DNA from 3 places in the Shewanella sp. SM69 genome. Region 1 is predicted to be linked to each of the others. Evidence: predicted binding sites of a transcription regulator. Region 1 holds the regulator's gene; each other region holds the start of a gene.

What was found. Region 1 encodes LexA, which represses DNA repair genes until DNA is damaged. Its sites were predicted from a motif close to TACTGTATNNNNATACAGTA; they were not measured.
Positions count from the first base shown of each region.
Region 2: L5M37_RS19675 (S24 family peptidase) is a predicted target of LexA. The motif match lies at 2,441-2,460, and genes of this name have one in related genera.
Region 3: dinB (DNA polymerase IV) is a predicted target of LexA. The motif match lies at 1,731-1,750, and genes of this name have one in related genera.

Region 1 is NZ_JAKKRV010000016.1:36,158-40,863, forward strand. Features, by position in the region: gene coxB (cytochrome c oxidase subunit II) at 1-1,409, opposite strand, end outside; gene L5M37_RS18640 (cell division inhibitor SulA) at 1,812-2,324, opposite strand; gene lexA (transcriptional repressor LexA) at 2,321-2,941, opposite strand; gene plsB (glycerol-3-phosphate 1-O-acyltransferase PlsB) at 3,102-4,706, shown strand, end outside.
Region 2 is NZ_JAKKRV010000018.1:27,230-31,935, forward strand. Features, by position in the region: gene L5M37_RS19665 (M50 family metallopeptidase) at 1-7, shown strand, start outside; gene L5M37_RS19670 (Y-family DNA polymerase) at 465-1,712, opposite strand; gene L5M37_RS19675 (S24 family peptidase) at 1,709-2,425, opposite strand; gene L5M37_RS19680 (hypothetical protein) at 2,643-3,002, opposite strand; gene L5M37_RS19685 (hypothetical protein) at 3,243-4,349, shown strand; gene L5M37_RS19690 (HigA family addiction module antitoxin) at 4,502-4,706, opposite strand, start outside.
Region 3 is NZ_JAKKRV010000006.1:181,297-186,002, forward strand. Features, by position in the region: gene L5M37_RS10595 (FAD:protein FMN transferase) at 1-127, shown strand, start outside; gene nqrM ((Na+)-NQR maturation NqrM) at 143-367, shown strand; gene bfr (bacterioferritin) at 620-1,093, shown strand; gene bfr (bacterioferritin) at 1,103-1,570, shown strand; gene dinB (DNA polymerase IV) at 1,774-2,850, shown strand; gene L5M37_RS10620 (LysR family transcriptional regulator) at 2,895-3,794, opposite strand; gene L5M37_RS10625 (DMT family transporter) at 3,887-4,706, shown strand, end outside.

The sequences.
Region 1 (4,706 bases):
TGCATAGCCGTGCCCGTTTTGCCGTGCATCACAATATCGATGTGATTGGCGACTGGTCCAATGGCGATAGCACTACCCACTAGCGCGGGGAAGGCGGGTGGTATTCCTGCACCTGTCACTTGATGGCAGGCAGCACAGAAGGTCGCGTAGACAGTTTGACCTTCGGCCATGAGGGCGTCATGGCTGAGTGTGGGGAGGCTTGCGGGATCGATTGCAGCTGAGACGTCTGCAGGTGCGGGTGTCGGAGTTGTACTGCTTGGTACCGCGGCGGATGTTTGTGCAGAATTGCCGTTCATGTACTCGTTGACGTCTTTGGCTTGCACTGCATCGCCAGTATTATTGCCCCAAGCATTACGCTCGTAGGTAGTCACTGCCGCGATTTCTTGTGCAGTCAATTGCTTACTAAACGCTTGCATGGCTGTACCCGTTTTACCGTTGAGCACAATTTCAAGGTGGCCGCTGAGCGGTCCCGTTGCAATCGGGCTACCTTTAAGGTGCGGAAATACGCCTTGCAACCCTTCGCCATTGGGCTGGTGGCAGGCTGCGCAGTGCCCGAGGTAAACTTGTTCACCTTGAGTCATCAACTCTTCTTTACTTAGGGTTTGTGATAAAGCGGCTTGAGCGGCTTCAGCCGCAGCACCTGCGGCTTGTTTCTGCTCTGTGACCCAAGCCTCAAACTCGGCTTCGGGTAACGCTTGTACTACGATAGGCATAAAACCATGGTCTTTACCGCAGAGCTCGGCGCATTGACCACGGTAAATGCCGGGTTTGTCGATGCGAGTCCAGGCCTCATTGATAAATCCTGGATTGGCATCTTTCTTAATGGCAAAGGCGGGTACCCACCAAGAATGGATGACATCCTCTGAAGTCATCAGAAAGCGGATTTTGCGGTTTATTGGTAGAACGAGCGGTTTATCGACTTCCAATAGATAGTTTTCACCCTTGGTTTCGGTGCCTTCGATTTGTGCTCTGGGTGTTGTCAGTATGCTATAAAAATCAATATCTTGATCGAAATAGCTGTAATGCCATTTCCATTGGGACCCCGTAACTTTTACGGTGAGATCGGCGTTGCTGGGATCTTCCATTGCGATTAAAGTTTTTGTCGCTGGAATCGCCATTAAGATCAAAATGATAAATGGCAGAATCGTCCAAGCGATTTCAACTTTAGTGCTTTCGTGAAAGTGGGACGCGACAGCGCCTTTGGATTTTCTGTGGTTGATCATGGCGTAAATCATGACGCCAAAGACCACTAGGCCTATTGCGCAGCAGATATACAAAATGGTCATGTGCAAGTGATAAACCTTGCCACTGATCTCGGTCACGCCAGGGGTCATGTTGAACCGCATGTCCGCGGCGGTCAACGGTGGTGCGAAAAGCACCACGAGTAAACAATACAACAATTGCTTCACAAGACTTCTCCTCTGCCAATTGCGAATAGCAACTACAAAGAAGAGCAACACAGTAAGTCTCAACTCTATGCAAACTCTTCAGTTCCCAAAAAAGCTTTTTTGACTTCAACGTGCGTTGGCGGCTGTTACTTTTAATCAAGTATTGTTACTGCTGGTAATTAGCCACGCTGGCACATACTGCTGAAATAAATCTGTTCTCTATTTTTAGTGGCGCTTCGAGTTCGATAAATACTCGATTCATTGACCACGGAAGGTGATATATCATCACCGACTTAACCAACCATACTTGCTGTTTAAATATTGATCAAGATCACTTATTTATCTAATTATCTGAAAAATTGCCAAAAAAAAGCCTCACATTCATAGGTGAGGCGGCTTTCAAGGTAAAAATTAAATGAATATTTAGTGTACAGCGCTAAAAAAAGATTGCTGACCGAAGAGATTGCCTTGCTCAATGCGTACGTCGGCATGTAAGTGACTGTTTACGTCTTCAAGCACTATGCCCATAGCTCGGGCACTTTTAGCCACGATTTGTAGGCGTCGATTATCCCGCGCATCCAATGATTGAGTCCAAGTAATGACTGCACTGGACGTACCACTTGTCAGGGCTTTTTCCATTGCCCACAGGGTTTCGACTTCATCTTTAGCATGTACCAGCAAAACTCTATCCATACGCACACCTGCGCTGGCGAGCATTTGCTTGTAGCCAATACTTGGAGGGTTGATGAGCACTAACCAACGGCCCTGTTGGCTTAACTGAGCGAGTTGTGCACTCAGATGAATTAATTCTTGGCGACCTTGAGTCTTAGTTGGCATGCAGGCGATGGGCGCATGGTGCCAGTCATAGTCAGCATCACGGACTTCATCGAGCCACAGGCCCGGATGGCGGGGGGCATTGCCAAGTAGTTTATTCATAGCCAATCTCCATTACGGATCACACCGACGGCGAGTCCTTCAATTGTTAAACTTTGGAAGCCTAAATCCACTTTAATCGGGGAGTAATCTTCATTTTCGGCATGTAGATAGACTACATTACCTTTTTTTTCGAAACGTTTAACAGTGACATCGTCATCGACTCTAGCGACAACCACTTGACCATTTCTAGCTTGTTCTACTTTATGAACTGCCAGCAAATCACCTTCGAGAATGCCGATATTTTTCATGCTGTCGCCTTTTACTCGCAGTAAAAAATCGGCGGCGGGATGGAACATGCTTGGGTCGACTTGGTAGTACTGTTCAACATGTTCTTGGGCGAGGATAGGTTCACCTGCGGCCACTTGGCCGATGAGCGGTAAACCTGTTTCAGTCAAATCTTCGATTTCCGCAGGCAGACGAATGCCCCGAGATGTGCCAGGCATGATCTCAATGCAGCCCTTTTTCGCCAACGCTTTAAGGTGTTCTTCAGCCGCATTGGCGCTCTTAAAACCTAAACGGGTTGCGATTTCTGCCCGAGTGGGTGGCATGCCAGTATCGGCAATATTTCGTTTAATTAGCTCTAATATTTCAGCTTGGCGTGGCGTCAAAGGTCTCATGGTGTTTCCTGTTTTTCTATACAGTTACTGTTAGTATATACAGTATTATTTGCAGCGCAAGTATTAACCACTTTTTAGCTATGTTGGAGAGAATTAGCGAATATTGCCCATAGTCTGGTATTCTATCGGGCTAGTAAACGCACTTAATTGCATAAGAATAATGCCTAAACACGACTCTCTTTGGTTGAAATCATTACGTTGGATCCAAAAACACTTAGTGCACACTATTGTGGTGCCTCAGGATCCCTTTGCCGATCTGAATCTGGATGCTTCCAGACCCCTTGTTTATGTGATGAAAACAGAATCCCTCAGTGACATCGCTGCTTTGAGCGAAATAACGGCTAAGTTAGGCTTACCAAGCCCTTATGAGCCTCTAGTGGCTAATGGTGTGACTGCGCCTCGGGTTGTCTGTCTTCAAGGACGTAAGCCACTATTTGGCGAACGTGCTGGTAATGAGCCTTTCCTCGAATGCTTTATGCGTTTGTTAGCCGTGCATAAGGAACGTCCTGAATTGGATATTCAACTGGTGCCCGTGAGCTTGTATTGGGGTCGCACGCCAGGGAAAGAAGACGACACTATGAAGGCGGCCGTATTTGAGCGGGAAAACCCGACTTGGTTGCGCAAGTGCTTGATGATTCTGTTCTTAGGTCGACATAACTTCGTGCAGTTTTCGAATGCCGTATCCCTGCGTTACATGGCTGACGAACATGGCACCGACATGGGGATTGCCCATAAGTTAGCACGGGTTGCGCGCGTGCATTTCCGTCGTCAACGTAAGGTAATGACAGGGCCTGTGCTGCCAAACCGCCAAGCACTGTTTCATTCGTTGCTCAAATCTGAGTCGCTGCGCAAAGCGATTCAAGAAGAAGCCGCCAGTAAAAAGATTTCTGAGACCCAAGCGCGCGAGACGGCTATTGAGTACCTCGATGAAATCGCTGCCGATTACTCAGACAGTTTAGTGCGCATTGCCGAGCGTTTCTTAACTTGGCTGTGGAACAAGCTTTACAGCGGGATCAACATTAAAGGCGCCGAGCAAGTTCGGCAGTTGCACCATGATGGCCACGAGATTGTTTATGTGCCTTGCCATCGCAGCCACATGGATTACCTGCTGTTATCGTATATTTTGTATTATCAAGGCATGGTTCCGCCGCACATTGCTGCTGGCATCAACCTCAATTTCTGGCCCGCGGGACCTATGTTCCGTCGCGGTGGTGCCTTCTTCATCCGCCGTAGTTTTAATGGTAACAAGCTGTACACCGCAGTATTTCGTGAGTATTTAGATCAGCTGTTTGCTAAAGGTTATTCGGTGGAATACTTCTCCGAAGGTGGCCGTTCACGTACTGGCCGTCTGTTGGCGCCGAAAACTGGCATGATCGCCATGACGATGAACAGCGTACTGCGCGGTATTGAACGTCCTGTCACACTTGTGCCTGTGTATTTAGGCTATGACCATGTGATGGAAGTAGCGACTTACCATAAAGAGTTAAGCGGTAAGAAAAAGAAAAAAGAATCTGTGTGGCAGGTGTTCGGTGCCATTCGTAAATTAGGTAATTTCGGCCAAGGTTATGTGAATTTTGGCGAGCCTATTACCCTGCAAAATTTCTTAAATGAGCGTGCGCCAAACTGGCGTGCTGAGTTGGCCGATGATCCCGAGCAGAAACCAAGTTGGTTAACGCCAGCGGTAAACGTGCTGGCTAATCGGGTGATGACGCGTATCAATGATGCCGCAGCCGCGAGTTCTGTGACTTTGACTAGCTTAGTTTTA
Region 2 (4,706 bases), on a different contig from region 1:
CGGTTAAGCCGCTTTCCAGCTCCATTCCTTAACATTTTCCTGCAACTAGCGGTAAAGAATCCTCTTTGGTTTACCAGTTTGCTGCAACAACAAGCGGATATTCTGCAAATACTTACCAACAAGAATGCGGCATATTTACCACTCAATTGAAATGGTTTACCACTAAGCGAGTATGAATCATTATTACTCAGTAACGAACGAATACTCAGAGTGAGACTTAATTACACTCCAACTCATGCGGCTTTGAGTACAGCACTGATCACTTCTTTAGCCATCACCGGTGGTACTGCATTGCCAATCATCAATTTGTCGCTCCCGCTGTGTCTTAGGTATCATGATGATTTTCTCCTGTATTCATTAAGAAAATCATCCCATAAAGTCACAATGAGGCAAATTTTGGTCATTCTGAGGTAGGTTTTGCTAAATGCTAATGTACTAATACGCTAGTATTCCTTAATCAAGTCCTAACACTTGATATTAGGGATGTCATTCCAGTTGGTTAGATAGGACGGGCTCAAAAACTCACGGCGCATCTGCCAATTTTTCTCAATGCCATTGGCGGCGACGAACACGGCACCTTTGCCCATTTGCTCGTTTAATCTGTCCATGACTGACATCAACGCTGGTTTTCCCAGGTTGTCGTTGAACATATCGAGCTGCAAGCCTGGTTCTATATCTAATAGCCCTACCCCAACGCGATAGTACGGCACTGCGGCATAACATGACTCAACCGCAGAGGTAATTTGCTGACTGATGATCATGCTGTCACTGGTGGGAGCTGGTAAATGAATTGTCCGACTGAAACCACTAACACCATGCTTGTCATACGCGGATGTTTGAGCAAAAAATACCAAGCAACGTGCTACCGATTTTTGACCCCTTAGCTTTCGAGCCGCTTCACACGCATGGAATGACAACGCCTCCTTTAACCCTGCTATCGTCGTTATTCGCTGGCCAACCGAGCGTGTAGAGAATATCTGTCGCTTATTAACGGGCATATCGTCCCAGCTAAACGCCTTTGTCCCATTCAGCTCGAAAACCGTTCTTTCGATGTTAACGCCAAACATTTTCCTCGCGGTCTTAGTCTTCATCTGGGCCAACTGCAGCGCCGTGTGAATCCCCATCGAACTTAGCCACTGACCAATTCGTTTACCCACCCCCCACACATCGGTAGTCAACATCGCCCCTAAGATGGCTTCGCGATTATGCGCTTTAATCACGCAAACACCGCGATAGCCTAAGCGCTTCGCAGCATGATTTGCGGCCTTCGCCAGCGTCAAGGAATCCCCTAGCCCGACACCGATAGGCAATCTAACCTCGCGCCACACATCATGCCTTAGCTTACGGCCTAATTTTGATAGGTTTTGTGGTGTGTCGTTGCCAAATTCAGCAAAAATTTCGTCAATAGAATAGGGAAAATACGAATAGCACTCTCTCGACGCGACCCTCATGAACTGGGTGCTGATTGTTGAATACAACGCATAATTGCTCGAGCAAATGACCACCCCATTCGCCCGACAGAACTCGGCCACTTGAAAGTAAGGCGTGAATTTTTTAAGTCCCAACGCGGCCGCTTCTGGGCTTAACGTCACGATCATCCCGTCATTGTTCGAGACCACGATTAGTGCCTTACCACGATACAGAGGGTTAAAAATCTGTTCGCATGAGCTATAAAATTTATTCCCGTCGCAAAGCGCGATAATACTGCTCATAGCAATAAACTCGGCTGTTTTAGTAGCCTAATTGATGCTGGCACAACACCCTCACACCAAAATCTATCATCCGGCTTGATTAACACCGGCTCAAAATAGTCGTTAGCCGATAACAGCCTGCTATTGGTGAGATCGAGGACTTTACAGACAAATTCGTTTTCGTACATGGCAATAATGACATCGCCTGAACCTGCGGTGAGTTGACGTGACACTATCAGGATGTCACCGGAGTGAATGCCCACCCCCGTCATCGAGTCACCTCTTGCACGGCCCACAAACGTCGATTCAACCAGAAGGTCATCAAGGCTTTTCAACACTAGAGGATCGCGCTTTCGTCGATGAAAGCGCACGGCACAAATGGCCACGCCCTGAATCTCTATCCCGTCTGTGACTGATATTTCGGAATAATGAGCATTGGTATTGGCATGAAGTTTATGATGGTCATGGTCTAGCTGCCGACAAACGGTTTCGCCGTCCACCAGCGCCAAAACGACATCTCCCCGCGTCGCAGTCAATGACTTATCAACGACAAGTAGATCTCCGGTAAATAGCCCAAGACCCGTCATAGCATCGTCGGTAACCTCTGCAAATACCGTTGCTGATGGGTGTGAGACAATAAGATTATTGAGGCTTAGCGCCTTCTCTTGGTATCCAGCGGCGGGGCTCTCAAAGCCGTGTATGCCTGCCGATGCCAAACCAATGATGACGTTCATAGGACAAATCACAAATACTGTACATTAATACAGTATAACTAATTATTGAAACATCGAAAATCCCGAAGATGATTTTTTGCGTAAAGAATACATGGAGGGAACAAATATTAAAAAGATAAGCACTCCATTACAGGGTTAGAAACTACTGCTTGGAAGTTGGGCCTACTACCATCGGGGTTGTAGGCCTCACTGTTTTGAAGAGTATTAGACAGGTGATTTATCGCGTGTAAGTCTCAAACACTCGGTCAATATCCAGCTTGAACGCATCAAGGTCAGGCATTTCTCCAGTATGCTCTACATACCCCCAGAAGAACTCAGCCAGCTCAGCCACAACGTCGAATACCGCAAGCCCTGAGAACGCTTTACCCTCGGCATAGAGATCTTCACCTTTTAGCCAAAACGCTTCAGACAGCGCAAACAGCTCCATCACAAAGTCATCTTCCCCCATCCCCAACACATCACCAATGACTTGCTCGTTGGGGCTCGTCGTCAACACGGCATTGGTCAGATAGTAGTGGTACATAGCGACCTCTGCATGGTTGCGCGGTGCAGTTGGCGTAGTTGCTAGTTCGGTCATTTTTTCTGTCCCATTCAGTTGATGTAGGAACATTCTATTACGGCGGCCGATTCTGGCCAATTTCAGGATTTACCCTTCTATATCAGCACCATACAAGACAAGAATGACGCAAATCACCACGGGAAACGGGAAACGATGTTTCCGTAAAAAAATCGTTTCCATTGCAGAGTGTTGAATAACTGGCTACACTGTGATTTATCGATGTAAGTCATTAACTTTGAAGATGTTTGAGGCAAGCAAATGGAACAATTGGCAGTGAAACCGAAGGCAACTCTTGAGGAAGTGACTAAGCTCGCGAATGAAATGCTTAAAAACGGTGTCGAGCCAACGACACGTAACTTGAGCGTTCATCTGCAGGGCAGAACATCGTCGATCCAAGGGTTCTTGATTGAGTACAAAAATAATCTTGAGCATAGAAAAAATGCTATCGCGGAAGAGGTTGGAAGCCTTGCCGTAGCTAAGTTGCTGTCTCAAGAACTGTTGCTCATGATTGACCGTCGTAACGAATCGCTGACCGAGCAAGTTGCCCAGTTGACGCGAAACCTTGATGAAACGCTATCGCTGTTAAGTGACAGTGAAGATAAGTTAGAAAGCGTCTTGAATACTACGGCGGCTCAAGTTGCGGAGATTGAAACCAGCACCGCAGCCAAGGTCGAAAAGGCCCAATCCGCTGTAAGCCTGATAGAGCAACAACTGCGAGAGTTAAAGGCCACCAGCGAAAAGGCCATTGATGACGCAAGAAATCACGCAAAAGCCGAAGTATTAAAAGCAGAAGCATTAGTAGACGCAGCGAATGGGCGCGTTGCACAAGCAGAGACCGAATTAAGGGCATCTCGAGAGCAAATTAAATTACTCAGCATCGATTTTGCGAAGCGTGAACTAGAACAGCGAGAGTTAGAGCAAGCGAAGGCCACCATTGCAACTCTGCAGGCCACACTATCAAAGCAGCAAGACCAGATCTCATACACCACAGCGAACCTTGAGCGATTGACGCAGGACCGAACAGAATTAAAGGCTACAGAAGCCAAGCTAGGTAAGACTGCGGAAAATTTAACGGCAACCTTAGTATCGGTGCGCAATGAATTAGCAGACTCTCGAGCAAAACTAGCCGAGGTTAATGCAGAAAAGTTGGCATTTGAGCGTGATACGCAAAGACTTAATACAGATCTCAATAGTTATCGTCAGCAAGCAAACCAACTCGGAAGCGTCCAAGCTGAGCTTATTAGCGTCGAAAAACAACTGAATCAGGTGAAATTAGATCTATCTCAATCCGAGCGTGAACGGGAGATATTATCCCAAGCTCTAGCTGCCAACCGTGTGGCGGGCAGTCAGACCGAGAAAAAATAAGATATTTCGAAGGATGTTCGTGTTGGAGAGGAATAACTTTCATACTCCTTGTGGCTTACTTCTGGACAAAAGCAAGTTAGAGTAACAGATCTAACTTGCTTCATTCAGATGAGAAAAAGTAAACTTAATTACAAAAGTGCATATGACTTATCTTACCTACCTAATCTCAACCTTGCGCTAGCATCAGCATCATACCGTTTCGCATCATGCTCATAAGACTCTGCGATAGCAAACAGAAGTTTCGCGGCAACATAAGGGTAAGATGACAGCATTTTCTGACCAAACTCCCTGTATTTTTCTGCTAGGTTTCTTTCTTGGTCGCCACCATCACTAGGCATACGCGTTGTGACTTCTCGA
Region 3 (4,706 bases), on a different contig from region 1:
GGTTTTGGGCACAGAAGCATCATTGGAGCTTGCCAAGAAGGAACACTTGGCGATAATGCTAATCGAAAAGCAAGGCGACGGATTTAAGGTTTATTACAGCGACGCCTTCAAGCCTTTCCTTATTTAGTTTTTGGAGTAAACCATGACCTCTTTTATCGCGGCATTTGTGATCTTGTTAGTCTTCTTTTTGCTCATGTCGATTGGTTATCTCATCAAGCGCAAAGCCGTTGAAGGAAGTTGTGGCGGTTTAGGTGTTCTAGGGATTGAAAAAGCGTGTGATTGTGATGACCCTTGTGACAAACGTAAACGTCGTATGGCCGCTGAAGAAGCGCGTCGTGAGAAGTTAACGAAAGACCGCATTATCTAAATAGTCTTGATTCGATCATAGCCTCCAATTTAGGGGGCTATTTTTTGCCTCGTATTTTCTTACACGGGTTAATCATTTGAGATTTATCCTTGGGATTAGAGTGGGATAGCAAGTTAATCTAAGCAGGAATGAGAATGCTTTTCATCATTAAGTGAGTGAAATATAAAGATAATTTGAGTTGGTAGATAAATTGTACTAGGCTAGAAGCTTGATTTAGATCAATCTTTTCACGCTTACCAAGGATAGTAACTTATGAAAGGTCATCCTAAAGTGGTTGGGCAACTGAATCGGGTGCTTACCTGTGAGTTGACCGCCATCAATCAATATTTCCTCCATGCCCGCATGTTTAAACATTGGGGCTTAGAGAAGTTAAACCACGTCGAATACAAAAAATCCATCCAAGATATGAAGCACGCCGATAAGCTCATCGAGCGGGTGCTGTTTTTGGAAGGTCTGCCTAATCTGCAACAACTCGAAAAACTTCGCATTGGTGAACATAGCCAAGAGATGCTCGACTGCGATCTGGCCATGGTGCAAGAGCAGCTTACATTGCTGCGTGATGCGATTAGCTTGTGTGAAGCCGAACAGGACTATGTGAGCCGCGATCTGCTGGAAGATATTCTCGAAGACGAAGAAGAGCACTTAGATTGGCTCGAGTCGCAGCAAGAGCTCATTACGCTAACCGGTATTCAAAATTATCTACAATCGCAAATTAGCGACCAATAGGAGCAAGATATGAAAGGCGATAAAGACGTTATCGATGCGTTAAATCGACTCCTAACGGGAGAACTCTCGGCAATGGATCAGTATTTTGTCCATGCCCATATGTATGAAGATTGGGGCCTGAATGAACTCTATGAGCGTATCGCCCATGAGTCAGATGATGAGAAAGCCCATGCAGCCAAATTAGTGCAGCGCATTTTATTCCTCGAAGGTACACCCAATGTTGCCGCCCGTGAGGCATTGAACATAGGTAAAGATGTAGAAGAGATGCTACGTAATGATCTCGCCTACGAATACAAGGTCGCGGACGATTTGCGCAAAGTGATTGCACTGTGTGAGCAGAAGCAAGATTACCAGACCCGCGAAATCCTTGAAGTATTACTCGACGATACAGAGTCTGACCATATGTATTGGCTCGAAAAACAACTTGGGCTTATCGACCGTGTTGGGCTGCAAAACTACCTGCAAACTAAGATGTGAGCCTTAGATTGTTAGGTTGAGTAAATACCTAGGCCACTGAGTGTAATGGCCTAGGAAACTCAGTTATTAAGCATGTCTGTTGTTCCTCACACTTGTCTTGTTCTCTTTTTCAGCGCTAGGCCACATCTTATTGGCCCCAAATCTATCAGGAATACTTGATTACTGTTTTTATATACAGTATTTTGGCGTTGGAGGAATTCAACGTGCGAAAAATTATTCATATCGATATGGACTGCTATTTTGCTGCAGTGGAAATGCGCGACTTTCCTGAGTACCGTGGCAAGCCTTTAGCCGTGGGGGGGAGTAGCGACCGTCGCGGTGTTATCAGTACTTGCAGTTACGAGGCACGTAAATTCGGTATACGTTCAGCAATGGCAACGGCTTATGCCTTTAAGTTATGCCCTGAGCTGATTTTAGTTCCGGGTCGGATGCAAGTTTACAAAGAAGTGTCGCTACAAATTCGTGAAATATTTTCCCGCTATACCCAATTAATTGAGCCGCTTTCCTTAGATGAAGCTTATTTGGATGTGAGTGAGTGCCAACAATATAAGGGCTCTGCGACCTTGATTGCCCAAGCGATTCGTCGCGATATCTTAGCCGAAACGGGTTTAACCGCATCGGCGGGTATCGCACCAGTAAAATTTTTAGCTAAGGTCGCCTCGGATCTGAACAAGCCAAACGGCCAATATGTCATTACGCCAGAGACGCTTTCTGAGTTTGTTAAGACCTTATCGCTGCGTAAAATTCCCGGTGTTGGCAAAGTCACCGCCGAAAAGCTCTCTTCGCTCGGGCTCAATACCTGTGGCGATGTGCAAGCTTATTCTAAACCTGAGCTCTTAGCGCGATTCGGTAAGTTTGGTGGTGTGTTGATTGAGCGTTCCCAAGGCATAGATGAAAGGGGTATTTCTGCCGACAGAGAGCGCAAATCAGTGGGTGTTGAAACCACGTTAGCAAAGGATATTTATAGCTTAGAGCAGTGCCAGCAGGTGATGCCGAGTTTGATCCAAGAACTGTCGTTGCGTTTAAGTCGCAGTGCTAAGGAACGCAAAATACATAAACAGGTGGTCAAACTTAAGTTTAACGATTTCAAGCAGACTACAATTGAGCACCGCAGCGATGAAGTCTCGATTGTAATGTTCTATGAGCTACTCGCGCAGGCAATCGAAAGGCAAGAAGGCCGTGGCATTCGTCTATTAGGGATTTCAGTTGGCCTTACCGATTCTACTCTTGTCGTCGCCACAAGCTTAAACGGCCAGACTCAGCTGGATTTAGCACTCTAGCCGTTTATTGAGTCGATAAGCCGCAGACTTATGCCTGCATTGGCTCAATAAGCCTCGGGTGGATTCGCCAACATAAAATCAATTAACAGTCTGACTCGTAAGGGCAGGTTGTCTCGATCGCGATACATCAAGTAGGCGGTACGCGGAATACCTTGCCACTCGGGCAGTATTTGAATGAGTTTGCCACTTCGTATCTGTTCACTCGCCATGCTGATGGGTATGAGTCCAATCCCAAGCCCCGCCACCACGGCCTGACAGGCAATCGCCATATCATCGACGGCTAATTTGATATTCCCCCTTGGTTCAAACTCGACATTTTGCCCTGTGCGATTGTGCTGTAAACGCCACGTTTTTGTGGGCTTGGCGATGATAACCGGATGCTGTTCCAGCTCTTCAATGGATTGCAGCGCATGCCACTGGGTTGCCGATGTGCTGGTGCAAAGTACAAAGCTAATCGCGGTAAGTGGCCTTGCAATCCAATCGGGATCTTTAGGTTCGCCCACTCGAAAGGCGATATCGATGGCGTTTTCACTGACATCGATATTCATGTTCGACAGACTTAAATCGATATCAATATTGGGATAATGCCGTTGGAAGGCGTTGAGTGATTCACCCAGCCAGCGATAGGTTGTATTGATGGGCGCCGAGATCCGCAATTTGCCAACCGCTTGATGTTTATCCGCATGCAACTCACCAGATACCTGGTTTAACTCGATAAATAGCGGGCCGCAGCGTTCGAGATACCGCTGACCTGTGGCGGTAAGGTTGACTCTATGGGCGTCTCTGTGCAGTAAACGCAGACCTAAGGATTGTTCTAACAGATTGATTCGACGGCTTAAGGTTGAAGGTGGAATGCCTAAGTGCTGCGCCGCGAGCTTAAAACTCCCTTGCTGTGCCACTACCCAAAATAAGCGCATATCGTCTAAGGAATAATTAAGTTTCATATTTGGAATTTAAGCTCTCAATTTTGTGCGTTTTAATAATATATGAAACTTATAAACTAAGCCCAATCCCAATTACCTCCCTAGAGGCCGATATGAAATCCCATACACCTTACATGACATTCGTTTGTCTACTGATTTGCGTTTTTAGCTGGGGCAGTGTGTTTCCGATTGCTAAGCGAGTGCTGGAGGAGATGTCAGGGGAATCCCTCGTATTCTGGCGTTTTACCATTGCGGCTGTGACTCTAGCGTTATATATCGTTTTTACTCGTCAGGTTTGGCCCAAATTGAGTTTGACGCAATATATTGCCATAGCGTTAGTGGGTGTGATTGGTGTGGGCGGCTTAAATCTGGCGTTATTTAATGGCCTGCAGCACACCTCTGCCGCCAATGGCGCCTTGATTATGGCGCTCAGCCCGTTGGTGACTTCAATCGTCAATGGGCTATTACAGCGTGAATGGCTCAGTAGACAACAAGTGTTTAGCTTAGTGGGCGGATTGGCGGGCGTACTGCTAGTGATCACTAACGGTAGTGTGCAGCAGTTGCTCAACTTTAGTTTTAACCAAGGTGATGTGATGATTGCCGCCGGCATGTTGGCGTGGAGTGGTTATACCATTTGTTCGCAACGGGTCGGCCATTGGTTGCCTGTATTGCCATTTACCTTGCTGAGTATGATAGCTGCCAGTGTGTCTATATCCGTGGTTGGGCTTGGCCGAGGTGAGTTTCACCCTTGGCTGGAGTTGATGGAACTGTCGGCAACGGCTTTTTCTAGCGTGCTCTACATAGGTTTGTTCGCCACTGTGCTCGGTTATCTGTTTTGGATTAACGGTGTTAAGGCGCTTGGCCCCGCTAAGGCATCGATTTTTTTTAATCTCGTGCCCGTTTTTGCAGCATTAACGGCGTTAGCCATGGGGC